DNA from 2 places in the Exiguobacterium sp. s141 genome. Region 2 is predicted to be linked to the other one. Evidence: a T-box and tRNA genes for the amino acid it is inferred to sense, from the RefSeq annotation. Region 2 holds a T-box; the other holds one or more tRNA genes.
The links. The T-box of region 2 lies ahead of argS (arginine--tRNA ligase). A T-box ahead of a tRNA ligase gene usually reads a tRNA of that ligase, here a tRNA-Arg.
Positions count from the first base shown of each region.

Region 1 (7,970 bases), on a different contig from region 2:
CAAGGCGGTCGACGTCTTGTCGCAGCTGTTGAACGCCCAAGGCAAGGTGCTCCCGGTGACGGAGACACTCATGACGCTCGCCGCCGAGTTCGAGGACGGGACGATCGTCAAAGGTGAATCAAAGATCCCGCTCGTCGAGAAACAAATCAAGCGCCTGTTCTTGCTCGAGGAAGGTATCAAGCCGGCGGCTGGTGTCGTCGAGGCGATCGAGGACGCCGATCTGATCGTGCTCGGTCCAGGGAGCTTGTATACAAGCATCATCCCGAACCTCTTGATTCCAGAAGTGCGTGACGCCATCGTCCGCTCCAAGAAACCGGTCGTTTACATCTGCAACGTCATGACGCAGCCCGGTGAGACGAAAGGGTACGACGCGATGAAACATTTGAAATCGATCGAGGCGTATCTCGGCAAGTCGACGGTCGACACGATCGTCGTCAACAACGAGCCAATCGAGGACATCTATTTAGAGCGTTACCTCGAGGACGGCTCGGAAGAAGTCCGCTTCGATCGGAAGAAGCTTCGAAATTACGGCACGAACGTGCTCGCGGGGGACATCGTCGACTATAACCGTGACTATATCCGCCACGACTCGGACGCCATCGCAGGACTCGTCATGCAACGTGTCCTGCGCATCAAGAAACCACGCTCGTTCCAAGAACTTGAGCTGAAATAAGTTGTGATTGAACAGAAAGGAGGGGACCGGCATGAGCTTTGCCTCTGACGTCAAAAAAGAATTGACGCAACTCGTCGTGACCGATGCCGAGGCGAAAGCGGAACTATCCGCGCTCGTCCGGATGAACGGCGTCATCTCGCTCGCTTTAGGGCGAGGGATGACGCTCGACGTCTCGACTGAGAACGCCGCCATCGCACGTCGAATCTATTCCCTCATGAAACGGCTGTACGACCATCATCTCGATTTGTTCGTACGGAAGAAAATGCGGTTGAAGAAGAACAACGTCTATATCGTCCGGGTCGCCCAGCGTGCCGAGACGATGCTTCGAGACCTTGAAATCCTCGGGGAGAACTACGAGATGATCCGCACACTCAACTCGGACATGACACGTGACGAGAACCTCGCCCGTGCCTATTTACGCGGGTCGTTCCTTGCCGGCGGGTCAATCAACCATCCGAAGACGTCGTCGTATCACCTCGAGGTGTACAGCCTGTACGAGAACCATAATCAGGCGCTCCGTGACCTCGCCAACCGCTTCGGCTTGAACGCGAAAACGCTCGAGCGGAAGAAAGGGCACATCCTCTATATCAAAGAGAGTGAAAAGATCTCGGACTTCCTGAAACTCATCGGGGCGACGCGCGGCATGCTCGACTTCGAGGACGCGCGTATCATCAAAGACATGCGCAACTCGGTCAACCGGCTCGTCAACTGTGAGACGGCGAACTTGAACAAGACTGTCGGGGCGGCGCTCCGCCAAGTCGAGAACATCAAGTTCCTCGAGCGCACGGTCGGGCTTGAAATCTTACCGGTCAAACTCCGGGAAATCGCCGAGCTCCGGGTCACCCATCAAGACGTCTCGCTCCAAGAACTCGGCGAGATGCTCGAGACGGGACCGATCTCGAAATCGGGGATCAACCATCGGCTCCGCAAGATCGACCAGATCGCGGACAAGGTGCGAAACGGTGAAGAAATCAGCTCATCGTGACCCCGGTTGCACCAAAACCATTCTTCCTATATAATTAGCAATTGTGTATAGGACTTAGAAATGTAACTTAAAGGAGCTTCATGATTATGTCGAATGCAAAGAAAAGAATCTCGCTCACGATCGACGCTGATTTAGACCAGGTCATCACGGAGCGTGCGAAACAAATCGGGATCCCGAAAAGCGCCCTCGTCACGTTCGCGACAAGCCTCTTCCTCAACCAATTGCGCGCGGAAGAAGTATTGTCAGGTGACACGAACGCCATCTATCAGGTCATCCGCAAAGATTATGAACTGCTCACGAGCGTGGATAACTTAGACAAATAATTGCGAAAGGCTGACTGCGGTCAGCCTTTTTTGGTTGCATCCGGCCTTAAAATTTGGAATAGTGGTTATATTGAATTCGAATGGAGGTCGATCCTATGGGGCAAATCTTGCTCATCCTAGTATTACAACTCGTCTACGTACCGGTGCTGACGCTTCGGACCATCATGCTCGTCAAAGGAAAAACGATGATTGCGGGGCTGTTCGGGACGCTTGAGACGCTAATCTATATCTTCGCGCTCGGGATCGTGTTCCAAGATTTGACGACGCTCGGCATGATCGTCTATGCGGTCGGATTCGGGCTCGGGATTCTCGTCGGCGGTTACGTCGAGCGTAAGCTTGCCATCGGCTACAACATGATCCAAGTCCACACACAAGAGTTCCCGGCCGAGCTCATCCAAAAGATGCGCGACAGCGGTTATGGTGTGACGCACTACCAAGGTCAGGGACGTGACGGCATCCGATATCGTCTCGACGTCTTGGCGGCACGGACACGGATGAAAGATTTGCGGCAAATGGTCGAGGAGTATGAGCCGAAGGCGTTCCTCGTCGCATTCGATCCGATCGACTTTAAAGGCGGCTATATGATGAAAGGGCTCCGACGCCCGAAATGAACGGGACGACTCACGGAAGTGGGTCGTTTTTTCGTGGAACGGGGAATACAAGAACAAAGGAGATGAGCGAGTTGAGACGAAAAGGGTTATGGATCGTCGTGGTTGGGTTGATTCTCGTCGGCGGCGCGCTGTTCGCCACCTCGTTTTGGAAGTCGGAGTCCTCGATCAAACCGCCGCTCCCGACAGTCCGGATCGGATCGGTGACGGCCGAAGTGAAACAGTCGACGTTCTGCTGGTCCAATGGGGGCGAGGCGGTATGTGAAGACCACGGGTTGCCGGAAGCGGACGACCTGCAGCTCGTGCCCGTCGAGCCGGGTGCCGAGATTGATGTCGAGTTCCATGCCGAGCCGTCGAACGTCTCATTCCATCAAATCATCGACGGGGAGCTCGTACGGTCTGAACCCGTCGTGCCCGACGCACCGGGCGTCTATTTGTTCGAGACGGGCGGGGAGTGGCCGCGTGGGGACAGCCGCTATGTGTTCGGGGTCGAGGTCGAGGAATAAAAGAGTTGACCTGTCCGCTACGGGCGGCTTTATGATCAACGAGAAGGGGGGACGCCAATGATTCAAATCGGAAAAGTGGTCCATCTAACGGGGTTGTCCACTAAAGCAATCAAATGGTATGAAGCGAAAGGACTCGTCCGACCGACTCGTTTAGATAATCAGTATCGGTTATACGGGATGGAAGAAATAAGACGCCTGAACGAAATCAAGTTACTACGCCAAATGGGTATCTCGCTCGAACAAATTCAGACGGCAAAAAGTGTGAGCGAGGTACTCGACAGCAGACTTGATGAGGTTCAACGCGAAATCGAGGCGTTGCGACAAGTCGAGCAACAAATCAAATGGATGCAAACAGGGGGAGATTCAATGAAAGTACGTTATGAGATGTGGGACCGACCGAAAATCGTAAACGGTTATGTATCCGAACTCACCACAATCCCATTCGTTTGGGAAAAACTGCAACCAGAGCTGACGACAGACGAATCATATGGCGTCTGTTTGGCGAAAGAAGAAGCTTATCTAGCAGGGATGACTGATCCTGTCATAGGAGAAGAGGGAAGACAGGTTGAACTGTCGGCAGGACGTTACCTTGTCGCCACGGTCGAAGGCGGAATCCCGGCCATCCCCACGACGTATAATCAACTTCTAGCGTTGCCGGATGTAACGTTGCGGGATGCACTCGATTTTGAGCGCTACATTCATGGGCAAGACGGAGCTGACGATTTGATTGAAATTTGGTTACCTGTCCAATAAAAAGAAGCGCCTTTCCCGGATTTGGGAAAGGCGCTTTTGGATTAACGAGTCATGACCTTGTCGATGAGACCGTAGTCTTTCGCTTGTTCAGCTGACATGAAGTAGTCGCGCTCTGTGTCGCGCTCGATGACTTCAAGCGGCTGGCCTGTGTTGTCGGCCATGATTTGGTTCAATTTCTCGCGCATTTTGATGATGCGTTCAGCATGGATCTTGATGTCCGATGCTTGACCTTGCGTACCGCCGAGCGGTTGGTGAATCATGATCTCCGCGTTTGGAAGCGCGAAGCGTTTGCCTTTTTCACCGGCTTGGAGCAAGAAGGCACCCATCGATGCGGCCATTCCGATACAAATCGTCGACACGTTCGGTTTGATGAAGTTCATCGTGTCATAAATCGCCATTCCGGAAGTGATCGAACCACCCGGGCTGTTGATGTAAAGTGAGATGTCCTTATCTGGGTCCTCGGCTGCAAGGAAGAGGAGCTGGGCAACGATCGAGTTGGCGACGTTGTCGTCGATCGCACTTCCGAGCAAGATGATGCGGTCCTTGAGCAAGCGTGAGTAAATATCGTACGCGCGTTCCCCGCGACCTGTTTGTTCGATAACTGTTGGAATTAACATTGAATCTGCCTCCTTTATGTAGGTTGTAAACATATCATACCGCTATAGTCAATGTTGGTCAAACGATAGTCATCGTTTTTGACCTATTCCACGGTTTGACGATTCTAAAACGACAAAAGAGGCCAGGCATCTGCCTGACCTCTTTCTTTGATACACCCGGAGAGATTCGAACTCCCGACACCTGGCACCGGAAACCAGTGCTCTATCCCCTGAGCTACGGGTGCATGTTCTCTGACACGATTTATTATACATTTGTTTTTTTAAAAAAGCAATCCTGTTCGTCTCACTTTTTTTTGAGCGCGTTTTCCCGCCTTTCGCTACAATAGGAAACGAGAGGGGTGTGACCGATGCAACGCCAAGAACAACAGCAACTTCAAAAGCAACAGCAAAAGCAACAGCTGACCCAGGACATGGTCAGGCGTCTGCCGGTTCTCGAAGCAGACCGGACCGCGATCGCTTTTCAGCTTGGCCGTTTGTCAAAGCGGAACCCGAACATCGCCATCGGCAGCGGCGCGGTCGAATGGGTGGAGGACACGGCGAGCGGATTCGAGTCGCGTCTGTTCGAACAGATCGAGGAAGGAAGTGGGAACGAGGCCCAACGTATGCTTCAAAAGCGGCTCGTCCTCGCGCTAGACCATCGTGGCCTCTTGCCTGATAGTGACTTCGTGCTCGCCCATCGATTCGAGGTCGATGTGGCGGACATTGAGGCGGCACGCCAGGCACTCTTGTTTTTAGAACCGACGGGGATCGGGGCGAAGAATGAGCGGGACTGCCAATACCGGCATGCGATTGAACATGACGACCCGCTCGTCTTGGACGTATTCGAGGCGCTCGACGCGAACGTTGATGACATCCCGGGGCGACTCGACATCTCGGTGGCCGAGTTCGACCGGGTGACCCGTATCGTGGCGACGTTACCAAAAACACCAATATTATATGAAGGAACCGAGCATATCATCCCGGAACTCGAAGTCGTCCGGCGTGACGATGAGCTTGTGACGACATGGTTCAGCCCAACGCTCGATGCGACTCGGATCGGGGACGACCGCGAGGCAAAGTGGTGGCACGAGACGCTCGAGATGCGGAACGCGACGCTTCATTCGGTATGGACGGTCATCGCGGAACGTCAGGCGGACTGGCTCGACGGCAAGCTCGTCTTGCATCCGTTGACGCGGAAAGAAGTCGCCGAGCGGATCGGCAAGCACGAGTCGACCGTCGGACGGGCCATCCAAGGAAAGTATGTGGCGACCGAAGGCGGGGTCATGGCGTGGCGCCACTTTTTCGTCAGGTCCACGGAGCACGGGCAATCGCCGTTCATGGTGAAGAAGGCGCTCGCCGAACTGATTCAACAAGAGACGTCACCTTTGAGTGACGCCGCGCTCATGCGAGAGTTGGCCCGGCTCGGTTATACGGTGACACGACGGACCGTGGCGAACTATCGGGAGGCGCTCGGTTTTGGGAACTCGCGGGAGCGGGAACGACAACTATGGAAAGGAGGGGACTGACATGGTCCTGACGTTATACCAGCGTGCCAACTGTTCGCTCTGCGAGGAGGCGCTCGTCATGCTCGAATGGCTCATGGAAGACTATCCGTTCGAACTTGAACAGATCGACATCACGGGCAACGAAGAACTCGAGGCGAAGTACTTGTTTGAAATCCCCGTCGTCTTACACGAGGGGCGCGTCATTAGTCAAGGGCGATACGATGACAGTAAAGTTGAAGATTTTGTTAAGTATACGCTTACATCGAAAAAAAACGTTTGAAGGGGTTGCAAGACGGAAAGGTCATTGATAAGATGAAGTCGTAGCGGTGGGACGCAAATATAAAAGTGGGACAAAAGTTGTCCATGCTTTAGGTCGAGGGGGAATGAGTATGATCCAGCAGCTGATTCAAGTTCAGAAGCAAATCGTTCCCGACATGCTCGATACGCTCCGACATCGTTACGACATCTTACATTACGTCCGGTTGATGCAGCCAATCGGCCGCCGGACACTCGCCACAAGCCTCGGGCTGACGGAACGAATACTAAGACGAGAAGTCGACTTTTTGAAAGACCAAGGTCTATTGATGGTCGCTACTCAAGGTATTTCCCTTACGGAATCGGGCCGAAACGTTCTCCGGGACTTGCACGAGGTCATGGGAGAGATCCTAGGCATCTCGGAAGTCGCACGAGAACTCGAGCGAAAACTAGGCGTTCGCCAAGTCGTCATCGTACCGGGTGATTCCGACGAGACGTTCTGGGTCCAGCGAGATATCGGTCGGGCCGCCGTCACGCAGCTGAAAGCGCGACTGGCACCTGACGACAATATCATCGCGGTTACAGGCGGGACGACGATGGCATCGGTTGCGGCCATGATGTCGCCCGATAAAAAAGAACGGCCGATGCATTTCGTGCCGGCACGCGGCGGACTCGGAGAGACGCTTGAGTTACAGGCGAACACCGTCTGTTCTCGAATGGCCGACCGGGCCCATGCCGACTATCATTTACTCCACATTCCGGACGAGGTTTCGCAAGAGACGTTCGAGCGGATGGTGGAGGAACCTAGCATAAAAAATGTCCTGGAAATGATTAGAGCGGCGCGAATTGTGGTACATGGAATTGGTGAGGCGGAAACGATGGCGAAACGCCGTCACGCGTCACCAGAGCATTTGCGGATGATCGAACGGCATGATGCCGTCGCCGAGGCTTTCGGATATTACTTCAACGCCGAAGGTGAAATCGTTCATCGGGTCAAGACGGTCGGGATCCAATTAGAGGAGCTCGACGACATGGACACCGTCATCGCGGTCGCCGGAGGAAAATCGAAGGCACAAGCGATTGCCGCATATGCGAAACATACGCCGAACATCATCCTCGTCACAGACGAAGGTGCGGCGACAGAATTATTAAATCGTTATTAAAGAGTTGACCCCCGTTGGCTCTTCAATAAATAGCTTCTACCCTAAGGAGGAAATTAACTATGGCAGTAAAAGTTGGTATTAACGGATTTGGACGTATTGGTCGTTTGGCATTCCGCGAGATCATCAAAAACGAAGGAATCGAAGTTGTTGCAATCAACGACTTGACTGACACGAAGATGCTCGCTCACCTTCTCAAGTATGACACGACACAAGGTCGTTTCGACGGAGAAGTAGAAGTACACGACGATCACTTCCTCGTAAACGGCGAGAAAGTCGTTACACTTGCTAACCGCAACCCAGAAGAACTTCCATGGGGCGAGCTCGGTGTTGACATCGTTCTCGAATGTACTGGTTTCTTCACAGCAAAAGAAAAAGCGGAGCTTCACTTGAAAGCTGGCGCGAAAAAAGTTGTGATCTCGGCTCCGGCTACAGGTGACATGAAGACTGTTGTTTACAACACAAACCACGACATCCTTGATGGTACTGAGACAGTAATCTCTGGTGCTTCTTGTACGACAAACTGCTTGGCGCCAATGGCGAAAGTTCTCCAAGACCAGTTCGGAATCGTTGAAGGTCTCATGACAACAATCCACGCTTACACAG
Region 1 covers NZ_JACSLJ010000001.1:631,319-639,288, reverse strand. Annotated here, with positions in the region: gene KNP74_RS03270 (gluconeogenesis factor YvcK family protein) at 1-673, shown strand, start outside; gene whiA (DNA-binding protein WhiA) at 705-1,658, shown strand; gene KNP74_RS03260 (hypothetical protein) at 1,745-1,981, shown strand; gene KNP74_RS03255 (DUF2179 domain-containing protein) at 2,077-2,592, shown strand; gene KNP74_RS03250 (hypothetical protein) at 2,655-3,095, shown strand; gene KNP74_RS03245 (MerR family transcriptional regulator) at 3,153-3,848, shown strand; gene clpP (ATP-dependent Clp endopeptidase proteolytic subunit ClpP) at 3,890-4,465, opposite strand; tRNA gene KNP74_RS03235 (tRNA-Arg) at 4,617-4,689, opposite strand; gene KNP74_RS03230 (RNA polymerase factor sigma-54) at 4,813-5,970, shown strand; gene KNP74_RS03225 (glutaredoxin family protein) at 5,972-6,229, shown strand; gene KNP74_RS03220 (sugar-binding transcriptional regulator) at 6,342-7,367, shown strand; gene gap (type I glyceraldehyde-3-phosphate dehydrogenase) at 7,427-7,970, shown strand, end outside.
Region 1: it encodes a tRNA-Arg, which carries the amino acid that the T-box ahead of argS (arginine--tRNA ligase) is inferred to sense. The anticodon was not compared.

Region 2 (7,970 bases):
CCCGGTCGAACCGGTCGTTCAACTTGTCTTCCACTTGGGCGAAACGCCCGTCTTGGATTGCGAACCCGTTGCCGCGCAGTTCACCTGGCAACTGCAATCCGAAATATACCGATACCGCGAGCAATACCGTCCAAATCAACACGACAGCGTAGCGCCATCGGACTAACGCTTGTCCTAATCGTTCCATCCCTGTCCACTCCTCTCCATCTAAGAAGACTGTTCCCGTTTTTTGGGGGATTCACCAAGTCTTCGTAAAAAAATCCTGAACCATGGTCTGGTCCAGGAGCGTCAACGCTCGAACACTTGAAGCCAACTATGGCAAAAGCGACGTGGCGTTGACAAGACGACAAGTCGGTCGCCCGGTTCGTCCAATAAGACGACTTTCAGTAATTCAGTTTCAGCACACACTTCAGACGAGAACACTTCGCGATCGCGTTCAAACAGTTGGAACGACGTCATCGATGTGATCGCGGTCGTCTCGCCGATTTGATCGACGATGGCCAGATCGCGGTCACCTCCGTATGGAATCATCCAAGACGCGCTCGACGCAACATTCTCGACCACGAACTGTTGATTCGGTTCGTCGTACAGCGTCACGAGGCCCGGTGCCGTGAATCGTTCGAAATCATAGTTCGGCTGATAGGCAAGTTCGATGATACTCCCGAACTCGGGGACCTCTTCGTAGCGGCTATACCGGAACGTGTGGTCGTTCAAGTTCAAAGCGACAATGTCTGATTCGGCCGAGTAAAGAAACAGGTCGTCTCCTGACCAGTGGTGCAGGTTACTGAACCAATCGTCATGAAACGTCCGTGGGATCGGATGACGTTCCATCGTCCCGTTTGTTAAATCCATGACTCCGTATGTCTGTAAATCCCGAAACAGCGCGACGGCTCGTCTACCATGAGGCTCAATATATAGTGCGCACGGTGCCCATTTCCACTCGAGTTCCCATCGGATTTGGAACGTCTCGTCAAAAAACAGAAAACCGGTTTGCGCCAAATACAACATCCATCCTCCACCAACGCGCTCCAACCATTCAACCGTTTGATGAAATTGATAGTCAGCTACTTGTTTGTACATTTGATCACTTCCTAGTTTCAGCTTAGCAACGCCCCACGCATTTTTCGATTTTGAATGTGTTCACAGAACACATTCTCCATGCACCTGATTTTCCTGTATACTGGCATTAGCATACCCTGAATGTGAAAGGAGGAACCTCAATGCGCCCACTTCAACTCTCTCCCGAGACGGCGGTCGAGCTTGCTAAAAAGCTGAACGTTCCGCTCGAGGAGCTCATGCATATGCCAAAACACATCATCGTGAAGAAGATGATGGAACTGGAGGCAGCCAAAACTGAAACGAACGAGGAAAAGGAGACGGAATGACGTCTCCTTTTTTGGTTACTGCTGTTTGTTCTTGCGTTTTTTCGCGACGTACCAGAGACCAAGGATCGCAAGGGCAGCGCCGCCGGCGACCGCATATTTGCTGTAATCCGGGCGGCGTTCCGTCACGACGAGCGTCGAGAGCGGTGCGACCGTGACGTGTCGTTCTTCAAGGAGGCGCGGCGCTGTCAAATTGACGGTATGGTCTTCAACGTGGACCTCGAACTTACCGGCCGGCAACTTCACCTCGACCGCTTCCTCGAGCCCGTTATGGTAGACGAGATGACGTTCGACATACCCTTCGACGTGGCGACTCAGTTCAAAGGCGATCACCCCTTCTTCTTCATCGAAGAAGCGCAAATGTTTGCGAATCTGCTCCGTGTTCTCGAGACGGAACAACGGATATTGTTTCCGCAGACTGATCAATCCCTTCACGTATTCGACGCTCGGCGTCTCCTGCTCGGCCCGTGTCCAGTCCAAACGGTTGACGACCTCACCTGAGTTGAAGCTGTTCTCGTCCCCATCTTTTGTTCGGAAGAACTCTTGACCGCTATGCAAGAATGGGATGCCTTGACCGAGCATGACGATCGTTGTCGCGAGGCGATGCCGGCGACGACGTGTCGTCTCGTCATCGTCCGGGTTCGTGACGGCGAGCTTGTCCCAAAGCGTCAAGTTGTCATGACACTCAACGTAGTTCACGACTTGGTTCGGTTCATCGGCAAAACTCTGACTTGTCACCGCGCCGGCAATGCCGCGCTTGACGTCCGCCGTCATATCCGCGTTGCCGCTGATCCAGCCTGGCAAGTCCTCGATGAACACGTCCCCACGAACGCCGTCGCGAATCGCGTCGTTGAACTGGGCGATACGTGGCATCTTATGGGCGTTATGCTGGTTCGCTTTCTTGCGGACCGAGAGCGGCGTGTCGAGATCCCAACCTTCTCCGGTGACGAGAATCGATGGGTCGATGCGATCGAGTGCTTTCCGGACTTGGTTCATCGTCTTGACGTCATGGAGCCCCATCAAATCGAAGCGGAAGCCATCGATCATGAACTCTTTCGCCCAGTATGAGACACATTCGACGATCAACTTCCGCATCATCGCGCGCTCTGAAGCCGTATCGTTCCCACACGCCGAACCATCGGCGAGCTTTCCATCCTCGTTCAAGCGGTAATAGTAATCGGGCACAAACTGACCGAGCGGTGTCGTCAACGCATCATACGTATGGTTGAACACGACGTCCATGATGACACGAATCCCACGGTCGTGCAGTGCCTGGATCATCGCCTTCAACTCGATAATGCGAGCAGCCGGATCATCGGCAGACGAGGCGTACGAACCTTCGACGGCGAAATAATGGACCGGGTCATAACCCCAGTTATAATTCGCCTCACTCTCACGCGACTCGTTCACCGAACCGTAATCGAAGAACGGCATGAGTTGGAGGTGCGTGACGCCGAGCGCGGTGATATAGTCGAGCGCGGTCGGATAGCCGTTCGGCGTTTTCGTGCCGACCTCGGTCATCCCAAGGAATTTGCCACGATGCATGACGCCGCTGTCGGGATGGCTCGTCAAATCACGGACGTGCGCTTCATAAATGACCGCCTCTTGTGAAGAGTGGAAGAGCGGACGTTCTTTGACCCAATGGTCCGGGTTGAGCGCTGACGGGTCGAGCAGACACCCGCGCTTCCCATTGACACCGACGACTTTCGCATACGGATCGAGCGACTCGACACGTTTGCCTTCGACGGTAGCTTCAAACACGTAAAAATATCCTTCGAATGAAGCGCGGTCGAGTTCAAGGACCCACGTCCCTTTCTCGGCCCGTTCGAGCTCAATCCGTTCGAACTTTCGTGCCCGCGGCGTCCGGTATAGTTTTACGGTCATCTCTTCGGCGACTGGCGACCAGACCCGCAACCGGATGATATCACCTTTAAACGTCACCCCGAGGTCTTTGCCGTGATACGCCATATGGTCTAAATCTACATTTGTCTGTTGATCGATAGTATGTTCCATCTCTTTCACTCCTTCACTACTTCAAATCTGCTATCATTATAACAAAACCCTTGTAAAGGATGGATGAAACATGGCAAAAGACAATTCTTTTGATATTGTGTCAGAAATGAACCTGGAAGAAGTGAAGAACGCGATCCAAATCGCCGAGAAAGAAATTTTAAACCGTTACGACTTTAAAGGATCGAAGAGTGAGATGTCACTCGACAACGGCGACCTCGTCCTCGTATCGGATGACGACTACAAGCTCGAGCAATTGAAGGACGTCATGATCTCGAAATTGATCAAGCGCGGCGTGCCGACGAAAAACCTCGACTACCAAAAAATCGAGCGCGCCCTCGGTGGCACCGTCCGTCAGCGCGTCAAGTTGAAGAGCGGCATCGATAAAGACGATGCGAAAAAAATCAACAACGCCATTAAAGAATCAAAATTGAAAGTGAAGTCGCAAATCCAAGACGATCAAATCCGTGTGATGGCCAAGTCACGCGATGACCTCCAAGCCGTCATGCAGCTCGTCCGTGAGCTCGAATTGTCTGTCGATGCCCAATTTACGAACTACCGATGAAGCTCGCCATCATCAGTGACCCGCACGGTTCGTTTGATGATTTGAAGGCCGTCCTCGAGTCGGTCCGGCGTGAGACGGAGCATATCCTCTGCCTCGGCGATTTATATGAATGCCACATTGGCAAAAAGCGACGGAACGAACGGTTCCACGAAGTGTCCGACGTCGTGACGTACGATCCGGATTACGAGGCGCTGCTCACGTTCCCGAGCCTGCGTGGCAATCAAGAAGAACGGATTGACGAGGTGCTCGTCGTGTCGCATCCAGTTAAGACGCGGATTTCATTATTACCGGAACAGACGACGCTCGATGAGGCGTTGTTCTTGCATGGCCATCAAGTGAATTGGAGTCCGGACTGGGAACCGATTGTCGAGAAAGGCAAGTATCCGCTCGTCTTTATCGGCCACAGCCATATCCCGGGGATTTACCGGAAAGGCCGTTCGATTCCCTGGGAAATCGGGAAACCTTTCACATTGAAGAAAAAACGGTACGTCATCAACGTCGGCGCTGTCATCTTCGACCGGGAATGGTGTTTGTACGATACAAAAACCCGGACAGTCACACGAATGAAGGCATAGGAAAAGGGACCCCCTCAAAAGGGTCCCTTATTTGTGCTTACATTTCTTCTGGAGCTTGAACACCGATCAGACGGAGTCCTTCTGTCAATACGATCGTCACCGCTTTGACGAGGGCGAGACGCGACTGTTTACCAGCATCTTCTTCGAGTACACGGACATGGCCGTAATACTTGTTGAACGATTGCGCCAAGTCGAGGACGTAACGGCTGATGATCGACGGTTCACGGCGCTCATGGGCACGTGTGATCACGTGTGGGAACGCGTTGAGCATCGTCACGACGCCCCACGTGTGGTCATCATCCGCACCCGTGAATGTCGAACCGTCGTAGTTGCCCTTACGGAGGAGCGAGTTCGCACGCGCGTTCGTGTACTGCACGTACGGGCCTGTCTCGCCTTCAAACTTGAGCATGCTGTCGAGGTCGAACTCGATGTTGTTGATGCGCTCGTTCTTCAAGTCGTGGAAGATGACCGCGCCGACACCGACCATACGTGCCACGTCGTCCGCGTTCGCAAGTTCTGGGTTCTTCTGGGCGATGTTGCCTTGAGCTTTCTCGATTGCTTCTTTCAGCACTTCCTCGAGCAAGACGATGCGACCTTTTCGTGTCGACATCTTTTTCCCTTCTTGCAAAATCAAACCGAACGGCACGTGGTGCATGCCATCGACGAAGTCGTAGCCGAGTTTACGGAGGACCGAGAACAACTGCTTGAAGTGAAGCGCCTGTTCGCCGCCGACGACGTAGTTCGCTTGGACGAAGTTATACGTCTCATGACGATAAACGGCCGCTGCCAAGTCACGTGTCGCGTAAAGTGTCGCGCCATCTTTCTTTTTAATCAAGCATGGCGGCAAGTTCTCGTCTTCGAGTGAGACGACCATCGCCCCTTCACTTTCGACGAGAAGGTTCTTCTCTTCGAGCATGGCGACGATGCGGTCCATCTTGTCGTTGTAGAACGCCTCCCCGTGGAAGCTGTCGAACTCGACGCCGAGCAAGTCGTAGACTTTTTGGAACTCTTTGAGCGACTCGTCACGGAACCATGTCCATAGCTCTGTCGCTTCTTCGTTGCCGTCTTCAAGTTTCTTGAACCAAGCACGGCCTTCGTCCTCAAGTTCCGGTTGCGTCTTCGCCTCTTCATGGAAGTGAACGTAAAGCTTCAACAATTCGGCAATCGGATGCTCACGTACCGCTTCCTCGTTGCCCCATTTTTTATAGGCGACCATCAGTTTTCCAAACTGTGTCCCCCAGTCCCCAAGGTGGTTGACCCCAACGACGTCGTAGCCGTTTTTACGGGCGATCTGGTTAATGGCGTTCCCGATTACCGTTGAACGGAGGTGTCCCATCGAGAACGGTTTGGCGATGTTCGGTGACGAGAAGTCGGTCACGATTGTCTCGTTGCGTGTCGCATGCGTCGCATAGTCCGCTTTTTCGTCGAGCACCATGTTGATGATTTCTTGTGACACGACGTCACGGCTCAAGAAGACGTTCACGTATGGTCCAGCCGCCTCGACTTTTGTGAACAATTCATCGTTCAAATCGTTCGCGATATCAGTCGCGATCATGACCGGCGCTTTCCGGTAGGCTTTCGCGAGTTGGAAGCAAGGGAAAGCAAGGTCCCCGTGTGCCTCATGTTTTGGTTTTTCAATTAGAGCTTCAATTTGGTCAAGCGTCAACTCGTCCCCGATGACACGGGACAAGGCTTCCGCATATTTGCGTTCATAACTCATTACAATTCCTCCTTATAAAATTTTCATAAAAAAAACGCCCTTTGCACAGATGCAAAGAGACGGGATGGCCCGCGGTACCACTCTTCTTGCCTGCTTGACGCAGACCGCTTTATCGGTGATAACGGGGGTCCCCCGGCTACGCCTACTAAGGTTCGGGCAGCATCTCAAAAGTGCGTTTCGCGATGTTTGTCAGCCTAGGCTCTCACCAATCCCTAGGTCGCTTTGTTGACGGAACGATCGTTACTCTCTTTTTCATCGACTTTCGTCTATGTGGTTGAAAAGCAATTTCATTATAGAGGATATTTCATATAGACTCAATGCTAGAATTCCGCCATTATGATGAATAGGCAGGACTCGGGCATGATTGTGCCGAATCTCCTACCATACATATCGAATTTTCCCATATAGGAGGGAACCATGAACCATTTTCGCAAGATGTCCGTCCTTGGTTGGAGCATATGGAGTGTTTTACTCATATCGACGATCACCTTGTTCGCCACAGGCGTATTGAACATACCCGCCATCGAGCCGTTGCCGTTCATCTTGATCGCGCTCCTTGTCATCATTTTTCAAATGGACTCCATCGAACGGAAAGGCGTCTACTTCACGTTTTCGGAAAGTATCGTCCTCATCATTTTCTTGTTTTTTGATTTCGAGACGGCGCTTTTCGTCAATCAGATTGGTCTCCTCGTCTTCCAGTTCGTCAACTTGAAACCGCGCGTCGCGCTTCGACGCTTCCGCTTCACGTATCCTTGGAACGCCATCACGTCTTTCTTGGAGATTGCCATCCCAGCCGGTGTTTACTTGGCACTTGGTGGTGTAACCGGTCTCGGCTTCTATTCTCAAGACTCGTTCCTGCCGCTCGCCGGTTTGATTCTGGCCATCATCTTGAACACGGTCGTGCAAAAGTATCAAGTCGGTTGGTGGTTCCGCGTCGACATCCCGGTCCGCGATTTTCTGAGCATCGCGTTTTATACGTATATCGTCAGTCTCGTCTTCATTTTGGCGGCCTCGTTGTTCCGGGAGACGAATTTACTCGTCGTCAGCAGCATCGCTGCCGCGTTGACGTTCTTCATCAAGCGGCTCATCATCCAAAAAGGCCGGCAAGACGCCTTTAGATCGTTGATTGAACAGTATGATGAGGCAAAAGAAGCCGTGTCGTTATCGCAGAGCGAGGCGCAAGCCATCGAAGTGTTTCTCAGTCAATGTGAGCGGCTCAATCACTATGACGAAGGGTTCGTCGAGTTTAAACTGTTCGACCGTACCCTGTACTTTGATTTGAAGACGCGTCAGCCGATTGATCGTCACATCGTGTTCGATTTGCTCGATCACGCTTATCCGAACGAAGCCTCGGTCGAATATGAGATGCGCTTCGAATGGGACGCACCACTGTCGAACGAATTTGACGACGACTATCATAGTTTCATCTCGGTTCGGTCCGAGGAGATCGAAGGGATTCGCACGTGGCTCGTCATGACGGGTGAACACGTCTATGGGTATCCCCCGACCATCCAACGTGAAATCGTCAAACTTCTCAAGTCGTTCAACCGGACGATCAGCCGTTGCCATGAGCGCGACCGTCTTTACACGGAAAGTCGGACCGACAGCTTGACGCTCCTCGCCAATGCACGCGCGTTTTACGAATACGGGATTCAACAAATCTCGGACGGTTCGATGTATCCGATTTCGGTCGCGATGCTCGACATCGACTTTTTCAA
Region 2 covers NZ_JACSLJ010000003.1:26,898-34,867, forward strand. Annotated here, with positions in the region: gene KNP74_RS08555 (MMPL family transporter) at 1-187, opposite strand, end outside; gene KNP74_RS08560 (hypothetical protein) at 289-1,080, opposite strand; gene KNP74_RS08565 (YycC family protein) at 1,221-1,385, shown strand; gene pulA (type I pullulanase) at 1,401-3,395, opposite strand; gene KNP74_RS08575 (YajQ family cyclic di-GMP-binding protein) at 3,466-3,957, shown strand; gene KNP74_RS08580 (metallophosphoesterase family protein) at 3,954-4,532, shown strand; gene argS (arginine--tRNA ligase) at 4,570-6,252, opposite strand; T-box leader at 6,305-6,517, opposite strand; gene KNP74_RS08590 (GGDEF domain-containing protein) at 6,670-7,970, shown strand, end outside.